Regions from separate parts of the Rhodoferax sp. GW822-FHT02A01 genome, predicted to be linked through region 1. Evidence: predicted binding sites of a transcription regulator. Region 1 holds the regulator's gene; each other region holds the start of a gene.

Region 1 (3,276 bases):
TTCGTTGACATTAGGGGCAATAATGCTATATTTTCAATAGCGCCAAAGCCTTGTAGGGAATGGTAGGCCGTGAGTGACTTGAACACTCGACCAAAGGATTATGAGTCCTCTGCTCTAACCAACTGAGCTAACGGCCCAACCGAAGGCGAGATTGTAATGGGGTTGACGCCACACCAAACCTGGGCGCAACATCACCATCCGTGAAAACCCTCTCAAAAGGACCCAGGCTGGATAGAATCTCTGGCAAACAAGTGCGCATTGTCGGCAACGGCAAGGGGGAATTCCATGACTCAATCATCAAGCGATCCGCGTAAAGAAACGAACGCCATCCTGGTTTCCGTGCTGATGCACGATGGTTCACGCTACCGCGGCTACATTCACCTGCCCAAGGAACACCGGCTGCAGGATCTGCTCAATGACGCCCGCTCCTTCATTCCACTGGAGCAGGCGGCCAACAATGATGCCGTCACCATTGTTTCCAAGCACTTCATCGTCTCCATCGAAGAGCTGCGCGAGGGCATGCACGAATTCGGCCTGAACGCCATTTCACTGGCCTGACGGCCCCGCCAGCGCCCCGCAGCCCTATTTGCTGTGGTGGCTTAGCGCGTTGCTGACCAATTTGGACGTAATGTCCACAATCTGGATCATGCGGTCATAGGGCATGCGTGTTGGGCCGATAACGCCCAACGTACCCACCACCTTGCCATCCACTTCGTAGGGGCTGCTGACGATGGATAGCTCCTCAAACGGCACCACCTGGCTCTCGCCGCCAATGTAGATGCGCACTCCTTCAGCCTGACCGGCGATGTCCAGCAGACGCATGAGCTGGGCCTTTTGCTCGAACAGGTCAAAGGCGCGCCGCAAATGGCTCATATCGCTGGAAAAGTCGGACACGGAGAGCAGGTTGCGCTCACCAGCGATCACCACCTCATCCTCGGTATTGCTCATGGCCTCCGAGCTGACGTTCACCGCCGCCTGCATCAGGTTGGCTATCTCGGAGCGCAGGCTTTCCACCTCCCCCTGAAGGCGCGTACGGACCTGGTCGATGTCCAGCCCCACGTAGTTGCTGTTGAGGAAATTGGCCGCTTCCACCAATTGGGACTGTGAGTAGTCCACCTCGGTGAAGATCACGCGGTTTTGCACATCGCCGTCGGGCGAGACAATGATGACCAGCAGGCGTTTCTCCGACAGGCGCAAAAACTCCATGTGGCGGAAGGTCGATGTGCGGCGTGGCGCGATCACCACACCCACAAACTGCGACAGGTTGGACAGCAGGTTGGCCGCATTGGAGATGACCTTTTGCGGCTGATCCGGAGCCAGGCTGTGCGATGCATATTGCGAAGGCTGCACCGTGAGCATGGTGTCCACAAACAGGCGATAGCCGCGCGCCGTGGGTATGCGCCCGGCCGAAGTGTGGGGGCTGACGATGAGCCCCAGTTCCTCCAGATCCGACATCACATTGCGGATGGTGGCAGGCGACAGTTCCAGGCCCGATGCTTTTGACAGTGTGCGGCTGCCAACAGGTTGTCCGTCGGCTATGTAGCGCTCTACCAGAGCTTTCAGCAACAACTTGGAACGTTCATCGAGCATGTAAACATTTTAGTGCTCTAATTTGCGAATGAAGTCGCTGTCTCAATTTCGCCAAGTCGCTTTGGTCGGCAAGTACCAAAGCACCATTTCCGGGCCGGCTGGCGCGCATTCTCGCCAGGCGCTGGAGGAAATCGCCAACTACGTTCTGGACCTGGGCTGCGACCTGTATCTGGAGGCCGAAACCGCTTCCAACATGGGCATGACACGCTATGCCACACTGAATGTGGACGCGATTGGCCAGCAATGCGACCTGTGCCTGGTGGTGGGTGGTGACGGCACCATGCTGGGTGTGGGCCGCCAGTTGGCGCCCTACAAGGTGCCGCTGATCGGTATCAACCAGGGTCGGCTGGGCTTCATCACCGACATCCCCTTTGGTCAGTACAAGGCCGTGCTGGCACCCATGCTGGCGGGCGACTACATGGAAGACCAGCGCAGCCTGATCCAGGGCAGGGTCATTCGCGACGGCACTTGCGTATTCAGCGCGCTGGCCATGAACGACGTGGTGGTCAACCGGGGCGCCAGCTCCGGCATGGTGGAGCTGCGCATGGAGGTGGATGGGCACTTTGTGGCGAACCAGCGCGCCGACGGCCTGATCATCGCCTCCCCCACCGGCTCTACCGCCTATTCGTTGTCCGCTGGCGGGCCACTGATGCATCCAGCCATTGACGGCTGGGTGATCGTGCCGATCGCGCCGCACACCCTGTCCAACCGGCCCATTGTGCTGACCAGCGCGGGCGAAATCGCGGTGGAGATCGTTGCCGGGCGCGATGCCAGCGCCAGCTTTGATACGCAAAGTCTGGCATCCCTGATGCACGGCGACCGCATTGTGGTCACGCGCTCCGAGCACCGGGTGAAGTTCTTACATCCCAAAGGTTGGTCGTACTTTGATACGCTGCGTCAGAAAATGCATTGGAATGAAGGGGTAGTCTGAGCCATGGCCTTGAAGCGCATTGTTCTGCGGGACTTTGTCATCGTCAGCGAACTGGAGCTGGAGCTGGAGCGCGGTTTCACCGTGCTGACCGGCGAAACAGGAGCGGGCAAATCCATTTTGGTGGACGCGCTGCAGCTGGTCACAGGCGCGCGTGCCGATATGGGAGTGATCCGCGAAGGCGCCTCGCGCACGGACGTGAGCGCAGAGTTTGACCATGCGCCAGCCTTGCAGGCCCTGCTGGATGAAGCTGGCTTTGAAGCGGGCGACTCGCTGCTGCTGCGCCGCACGGTGGACACCCAGGGCAAGAGCCGCGCCTGGGTCAATGGCAGCCCGGCCACCGCGCAGCAGCTGCGCAGCATCGGCGAGCAATTGCTGGACATCCACGGACAGCACGCCTGGCAAAGCCTGACCCGACCCGATGCGGTACGCGGCCTGCTGGACGCCTATGCCAAGATTTCCACCGCCACGCTCAGCCAGCTCTGGACCGCGTGGCGCAGCGCCCAAGCCGCATTGGAAAAAGCCACGCAAGCACAGGACTCGCTGCAACGTGAGCGCGAGCGCCTGGCCTGGCAGATCGGCGAGCTGGAAAAGCTCAACCCGCTGCCCGACGAGTGGCCCGAACTCAACACCAGCCACAGCCGTCTGGCCCATGGGCAAGCCCTGCTGGACGCCGCCCAAGGTGTGGTGGAACTGCTGGAAGATGCGGACACCAACGCATTGCACGCAATGAATGCAGCCTTGCAGGCCTTGCAGCA
Region 2 (3,276 bases), 540 kb from region 1:
GGTGACGTAGGGCCCGAAGCCATCATCCTGTTTCTCATCATCTTTTTGTGGACGCCACCGCATTTCTGGGCCCTGGCGCTGTACCGCGTGGAAGACTATCGCAAGTCCGGATTGCCCATGCTGCCGGTCACACACGGCAGCGAATTCACCCGCTTGCACATCCTGCTTTACACCTTTGTGTTGTTTGCGGCCTGTCTGCTCCCATTTGTCTACGGCATGAGCTCCTGGCTGTACTTGGCCGTGGCCGTGGCGTTGAGCGTGGGCTTTTGCTGGTATGGCTGGAAGTTGCTGCGCAATTATTCGGATGAGCTGGCGCGCAAGACCTTCCGTTTTTCCCTGATCCACCTGAGCGCCCTGTTCGCGGCGCTACTATTGGACCACTATCTGCTTTGATTGACGGCTCTATGACCCATATACGCCAAACCCTGCAGCGCCTGGCCGCTGCAACCCTTCTTGCTACCAGCGTGCTGCTGGGGGGCTGCTTCGAGTCCAAACCTTCCTTCTCCGCGGTGGATGTCACCGGCGCCGATTACGCCAAAGCTTTCGAGTTGAACGACCACAACGGCAAGTTGCGCCACCTGACGGACTTCAGCGGCAAGGTGGTGGTGATGTTCTTTGGCTATACCCAATGTCCCGACGTGTGCCCCACCACCATGGCCGACATGGCCGAGGTCAAAAAGGCGCTGGGCGCCGATGGCGACAAGCTGCAGGTGCTGTTTGTGTCGGTTGATCCCGAACGCGATACCCCGGAACTGCTCAAAGCCTACATGGAAAACTTTGATCCGACCTTCCTGGCTCTCTACGCGCCGCCCCAGAAGCTGGAGCAAGTAGCCAAGGACTTCAAGGTGTACTACAAGAAGGTGGAAGGCAAGACGCCCACCAGCTACAGCATGGACCACTCGGCTGGCAGCTACATTTACGACCCCAAAGGGCAACTGCGTTTATTCTCTCGCTACGGCAGCCCCAAGGATGCGGTGATCAAGGACATCCAGACCCTGCTCAAAGGCGCGTAAACGCGCAGGGCATGAACAAAAAAAGCCCCCGCAGTTCAGGGCTGCGGGGGCTTTGTTTTATGTTGCTAGGTGATCAGGCGTAGGCGGCCAGCGCCGTCTTCATCTTCTTCATGGCCGCAACCTCGATCTGGCGAATGCGCTCGGCACTGACACCGTATTCGGCGGCCAGGTCGTGCAGTGTCATACCGCCGGAGTTGTCGTCATTGACCTTGAGCCAGCGCTCTTCCACGATGCGGCGGCTGCGTGCATCCAGGCTGCTGAGTGCCGTGGCAATGCCGTCGGTTGCCAGAATGTCGCGCTGACGCGCTTCGATCATGGCCACCGGCTCGTGGTTGGTGTCGGTCAGGTAAGCGATCGGGCCAAAGGCGTCTTCACCGTCGTCAGACGGGCTGGGGTCCAGCAACACGTCACCGCCGGAAAGCCGCGTTTCCATCTCGATCACTTCTTCCGGCTTGACGTTGAGCTCGCGCGCCATCGCGTCGATCTGCTCGGGGTTCAGTGTGTCGCGATGGGTGCCCAGGTCGGCCGCAGCGTCGTCGCTCTTGAAACGTTGCTTCATGGAGCGCAGATTGAAAAACAGCTTACGCTGGGCCTTGGTGGTGGCTACCTTGACCATGCGCCAGTTTTTCAGGATGTATTCGTGAATTTCGGCCTTGATCCAGTGCATGGCATAGCTCACCAAGCGCACGCCTTGATCGGGGTCAAAACGCTTGACCGCCTTCATCAGGCCCACATTGCCTTCCTGGATCAGGTCGCCGTGGGGCAGTCCGTAGCCCAGGTACTGACGGGATACGGAAACCACCAGACGCAGGTGCGAGAGCACCAGTTTTCCGGCGGCTTCGAGATCGTTGTCCTGCTTGAACTTGCGTGCGTATTCCTGCTCTTCTTCCAGAGTGAGCATAGGCAGGCGGTTGGCCGCAGAGATATAGGCATCCAGATTGCCCAACGGCGGCACCAGCGACCAGGGATTGGCCACCGAAAGTGCGTTGGTTGGGACGGTCAGGGAAGCAGTCATGGCAGAACTCCTTGTGTTCACGGCATGATATTAGCACTCCTGTATAGAGAGTGCTAATTGTTCGTGTCAATGGTGTAAAGCGACTGGGGCTATCGCCCAAATGGTCCGCTTTGGGCCGCTGGACCACACCCCTTTGTTCAGCCGGTCTGGCGAATCACCAGCTCCGGAGCCGAGGTGTAGATCATGCGCTTGGCATTCGGATTCTGAATACGCTGCAGCAGGATGGCGGCGGCCTGTTCGCCCAGCTCGCTGGGACGTATGTCCACCGTGCTCAAGGGGGGATTGGAGTGGGCGGAGTCGAGCACGTTGTCGAAGCCGAACAGGGCGATATCGGAGCCGGCCCGCAGTCCTTTTTCGCCTAGTGCCGACAAAGCGCCAAAGGCCACGATGTCGTTGTAGCCCACCGCTGCGGTAACGGGTGGGGTGACGGCCAGCAAGGCGTTCATGGCCTGGTGGCCGCCCTCCCGGTTGGGGTTGGCATGGATGACCAACTCCTCTTTGAATTCCATGCCATGGGCCTGTAGCGCCTGCTTGTAGCCGGACAGTCGCTGCGTAAACACCACGCCGTTCTGGCCACCCAGAAAGCCGATGCGTTTGTGCCCGGCCTCGATCAGGTGGGTGGTGGCCAGGTAGACGCCGCGCTCGCTGTCCCCGCCGGCAAAGTCGTAGCTTCCAGGCCCCAGATTGCGCACAAACACGGTCAGCGGGATGCCCCAGCTCTGGACGGTTTTCAGAATGGAGCGCGGCGTGTTGAGTGCCGGACACAGCATGATCCCGGCGGCATGCTGCTCACGCATGGATTGCAGCACTTTGTCCTGCAGCACAACGTCTTCCCGCGTATGCGCCATGAGAACCACATAACCGGCTTCCACCAGCTTGCGTTCTATGCCCACCAGGATCTCGGCAAAGAAGGGGTTCATCAGATCATTGATGACCACGCCAATGGCGTTGGACGCGTTGCCGCGCAGTTCCCCGGCGCGCCGGTTGTAAACGTAGCCCAGCCTCTGTGCCGCCTCCTTGACACGGTCTGCCGTCTCACCCTTGATCAGAGGGCTGCCCTTGAGCACCAGGGAGACGGTGGACTTGGAAACATTGGCTTCGGCAGCCACATCGACGATGGTGATGGTGCGCGTGCTCGGTGGTCTGGTAGCCATGGCGGATTGGTGTTTTCCCTAGGTTCTTGAATTAACACTTGTCAAATGCTTTGGAACGTTCCAATAATTCATCTGTTGCAACGTTCCAATAAGC
Region 3 (3,276 bases), 150 kb from region 1:
ATCCTTGGGCTCTCCCACCTGGACCGCGCAATCAATACCTGAGCCGATGTAGTCCTGCACGTCGTCCCGCAACAGCCATTCCACGGTGACTTGCGGGCACTCCTTCAAGAAGCGGGCCAGGGGCAGCACAAATTTCTCCTGTCCGAAGGCGTGGGGGACTGCCACGCGCAATTTGCCCTGGGGTTCCTTTTGCGTTCCGCGCAGGTCGGCCTCAAAAGCAGCCCAGCTTGCCAGCAGCTCCTTGGCTCGCTCGAAACAGCGCTCGCCGTCAACCGTCAGCCGCATGCCGTGTGTGGAGCGCTGCAGCAGACGCACGCCCAGATGCCGCTCCAGCGCCTGCAAGCGGCGACTGACCGTAGGCTGCGTGGCGTTCATCTGCGCAGCAGCTGCCGACAGGCTGCCGGACTCCACAATGCGCACAAAAGTACCCATGAGCAGCATGCTCATGTCTGCGTCTGCAGCGCCTGCGGCCATGAGACCCGATGTCTTGGTACCTATACGGTCAGTAGGAAATTTGCCACTCGTTTTCATACGTTCAATGTATAACAAATATGCTTGGCAACCTACTACCACCTTTCCTTCTTGGCTTTCACAATGCAGCCATGCTCCAAATATCCTGAAGGAAAAGACACATGTCGGTTATGCAACCATCGAATTTCAATAAAGGCCCAGCGCCTGGCAACGGTACACAACCAGCGGCTGAAGCCGAGCTTCCTGCAACGCTGGTACTGCTACTGGCCACCGGGGCGGGGCTCAGTGTGGCCTCTCTGTATTACAGCCAGCCCATGCTGGGCGTACTCGGCGATGAACTCAGCGCATCAACCCGCGCCATCGGCTGGGTACCCACGCTGACCCAACTGGGTTACGCCCTGGGACTTTTTCTTCTGGCGCCGCTGGGCGACCGGTTTGACCGCCGCAGCATCATTCTGGGCAAGGCTGCGCTTTTGGTGCTGGCCCTTTTGCTGGCTGCCCTGGCACCGTCCATACAAGTATTGCTCGTTGCCAGCCTGGCAATTGGAATCACTGCAACCATGGCACAGGACATCGTTCCTGCCGCTGCCACGCTGGCGCCCGTGGCGTATCGGGGACGGGTGGTGGGCACCGTCATGACCGGGTTGCTCCTGGGCATCTTGCTATCCCGGGTAGTGAGCGGCTTTGTGGCGGAGCACTTCAGCTGGCGCACCATGTTCTTTGCGGCGGCGGCCAGCGTTGCCGCCATTGGCGTGGCGGCCATGCGGGGACTGCCCCATTTCAAACCAACGACATCCCTACCCTACGCTGCCTTGTTGGGTTCATTGGGCAATCTATGGCGCCGCTACCCCGCCCTGCGCCGGGCTGCATTGGCCCAGGGTTTGCTGTCGGTAGCCTTTAGCGCATTCTGGTCCACGCTGGCGGTCATGTTGCACTCGGAGCCTTTCCATCTGGGCAGTTCGGTCGCAGGAGCTTTCGGTTTGGCTGGCGCTTCAGGTGCACTGGCCGCCCCGCTGGCCGGACGACTGGCTGACAAGCGTGGACCGGAGTTGGTGACCCGTTTGGGTGCAGGCTTGGTGATGTTGTCCTTTGTGGCCATGGCCATGGCGCCTTGGCTATCAAGCCATGCGCAGTTGGTGCTGTTGGTGGTTTGTGCGGTCACATTCGATCTGGGCGTACAGGCAGCGCTGATCGCACACCAGACCATTGTGTACGGCATTGAACCCGCCGCCCGTAGCCGACTGAACGCCGTGCTGATGGTTGGTATGTTCGTTGGAATGGCCACTGGTGCCGCCCTGGGCAGCACGTTGCTGGCTCAGTGGGGATGGGTGGCGGTGACCTTTTTGGCCGCAGGTGCCTCATTTGCTGCGCTGCTGGTGCGCCTTTCGCAGTCCGGTATTTCGACCACGGTCGGGCTGACCAACCCTTGAAAACGACCAAAAAACCCGTATGATTAGCACTCAAGTCTGGCGAGTGCTAACATTGCCGACTGAAAACAACCTGGGTGCTGACGCTTTGGCGTCGGCACTTTGCTTTTACCTCTGTTTCAAAACCAAGGAGATTCCTCATGAAACTGCGCCCATTGGCCGACCGCGTGATTGTCAAACGCGTTGAAAGCGAAACCAAAACTGCCTCCGGCATCGTCATCCCCGACAACGCTGCTGAAAAGCCTGATCAAGGCGAAGTGCTGGCTGTTGGTCCCGGCAAGCGCAATGACAAGGGCGAACTCGCTGCCCTGACTGTCAAGATTGGTGACCGCGTTCTGTTCGGCAAGTACAGCGGCCAGACCGTCAAGGTGGACGGCGACGAACTGCTGGTGATGAAAGAAGACGACCTCTTCGCTGTGGTTGAAAAGTAAATTGCGCAGCAATTTACTTTCGGCGCAGGCTAACTTTGCGCAGCAAAGTTAAGGGGCGTAGCCCCGGGCCGCAGCCAAAAGTACCCTCGTTACTTACTTTTTTAATTTACTGAATTCGGAGAAATCACATGGCAGCAAAAGACGTAATTTTCGGCGGCGAAGCCCGCGCACGCATGGTTGAAGGCGTGAACATCCTGGCTAACGCAGTCAAGGTGACACTGGGCCCCAAAGGCCGTAACGTAGTTCTGGAGCGCTCTTTCGGCGCCCCCACCGTGACCAAGGACGGTGTGTCCGTGGCCAAGGAAATCGAACTCAAAGACAAGCTGCAGAACATGGGCGCACAGATGGTCAAGGAAGTTGCTTCCAAGACTTCTGACAACGCTGGTGACGGCACCACTACCGCTACCGTTCTGGCGCAAGCCATCGTGCGCGAAGGCATGAAGTACGTGGCAGCCGGCATGAACCCCATGGACCTGAAGCGCGGTATCGACAAGGCTGTGGAAGCCCTGATCGCCGAGCTGAAGAAGGCTTCCAAGCCCACCACCACTTCCAAGGAAATCGCCCAGGTTGGCTCCATCTCCGCCAACAGCGATGTTTCCATTGGTGACATCATTGCCAGCGCAATGGACAAGGTCGGCAAGGAAGGCGTGATCACCGTGGAAGACGGCAAGAGCCTGCAAAACGAACTCGACGTCGTTGAAGGCATGCAATTCGACCGCGGCTACCTGTCTCCCTACTTCATCAACAACCCCGAAAAGCAATCTGCGATTCTGGACAACCCCTTTGTGCTGCTGTTTGACAAGAAGATCAGCAACATCCGTGACCTGCTGCCCACGCTGGAGCAAGTTGCAAAGGCTGGCCGCCCCCTGCTGATCATTGCTGAAGATGTCGAAGGCGAAGCCCTGGCAACTCTGGTGGTCAACACCATCCGCGGCATCCTGAAGGTT

Evidence for each region. The regulator HrcA, encoded in region 1, represses chaperone genes, less so after heat shock. The targets are predictions, from matches to a motif close to TTAGCACTCNNNNNNNNNGAGTGCTAA.
Region 2: rpoH (RNA polymerase sigma factor RpoH) is a predicted target of HrcA. The motif match lies at 2,059-2,085, and genes of this name have one in related genera.
Region 3: groES (co-chaperone GroES) is a predicted target of HrcA. The motif match lies at 1,925-1,951, and genes of this name have one in related genera.

Annotation. Positions count from the first base shown of each region.
Region 1 covers NZ_CP152376.1:3,137,165-3,140,440, reverse strand. Annotated here, with positions in the region: tRNA gene AAGF34_RS14680 (tRNA-Ile) at 61-137, opposite strand; gene AAGF34_RS14675 (hypothetical protein) at 286-558, shown strand; gene hrcA (heat-inducible transcriptional repressor HrcA) at 583-1,590, opposite strand; gene AAGF34_RS14665 (NAD kinase) at 1,619-2,521, shown strand; gene recN (DNA repair protein RecN) at 2,525-3,276, shown strand, end outside.
Region 2 covers NZ_CP152376.1:2,596,645-2,599,920, forward strand. Annotated here, with positions in the region: gene cyoE (heme o synthase) at 1-393, shown strand, start outside; gene AAGF34_RS12250 (SCO family protein) at 405-1,013, shown strand; gene rpoH (RNA polymerase sigma factor RpoH) at 1,087-2,028, opposite strand; gene AAGF34_RS12260 (LacI family DNA-binding transcriptional regulator) at 2,166-3,182, opposite strand.
Region 3 covers NZ_CP152376.1:2,989,913-2,993,188, reverse strand. Annotated here, with positions in the region: gene AAGF34_RS14060 (LysR family transcriptional regulator) at 1-474, opposite strand, end outside; gene AAGF34_RS14055 (MFS transporter) at 633-1,901, shown strand; gene groES (co-chaperone GroES) at 2,039-2,329, shown strand; gene groL (chaperonin GroEL) at 2,458-3,276, shown strand, end outside.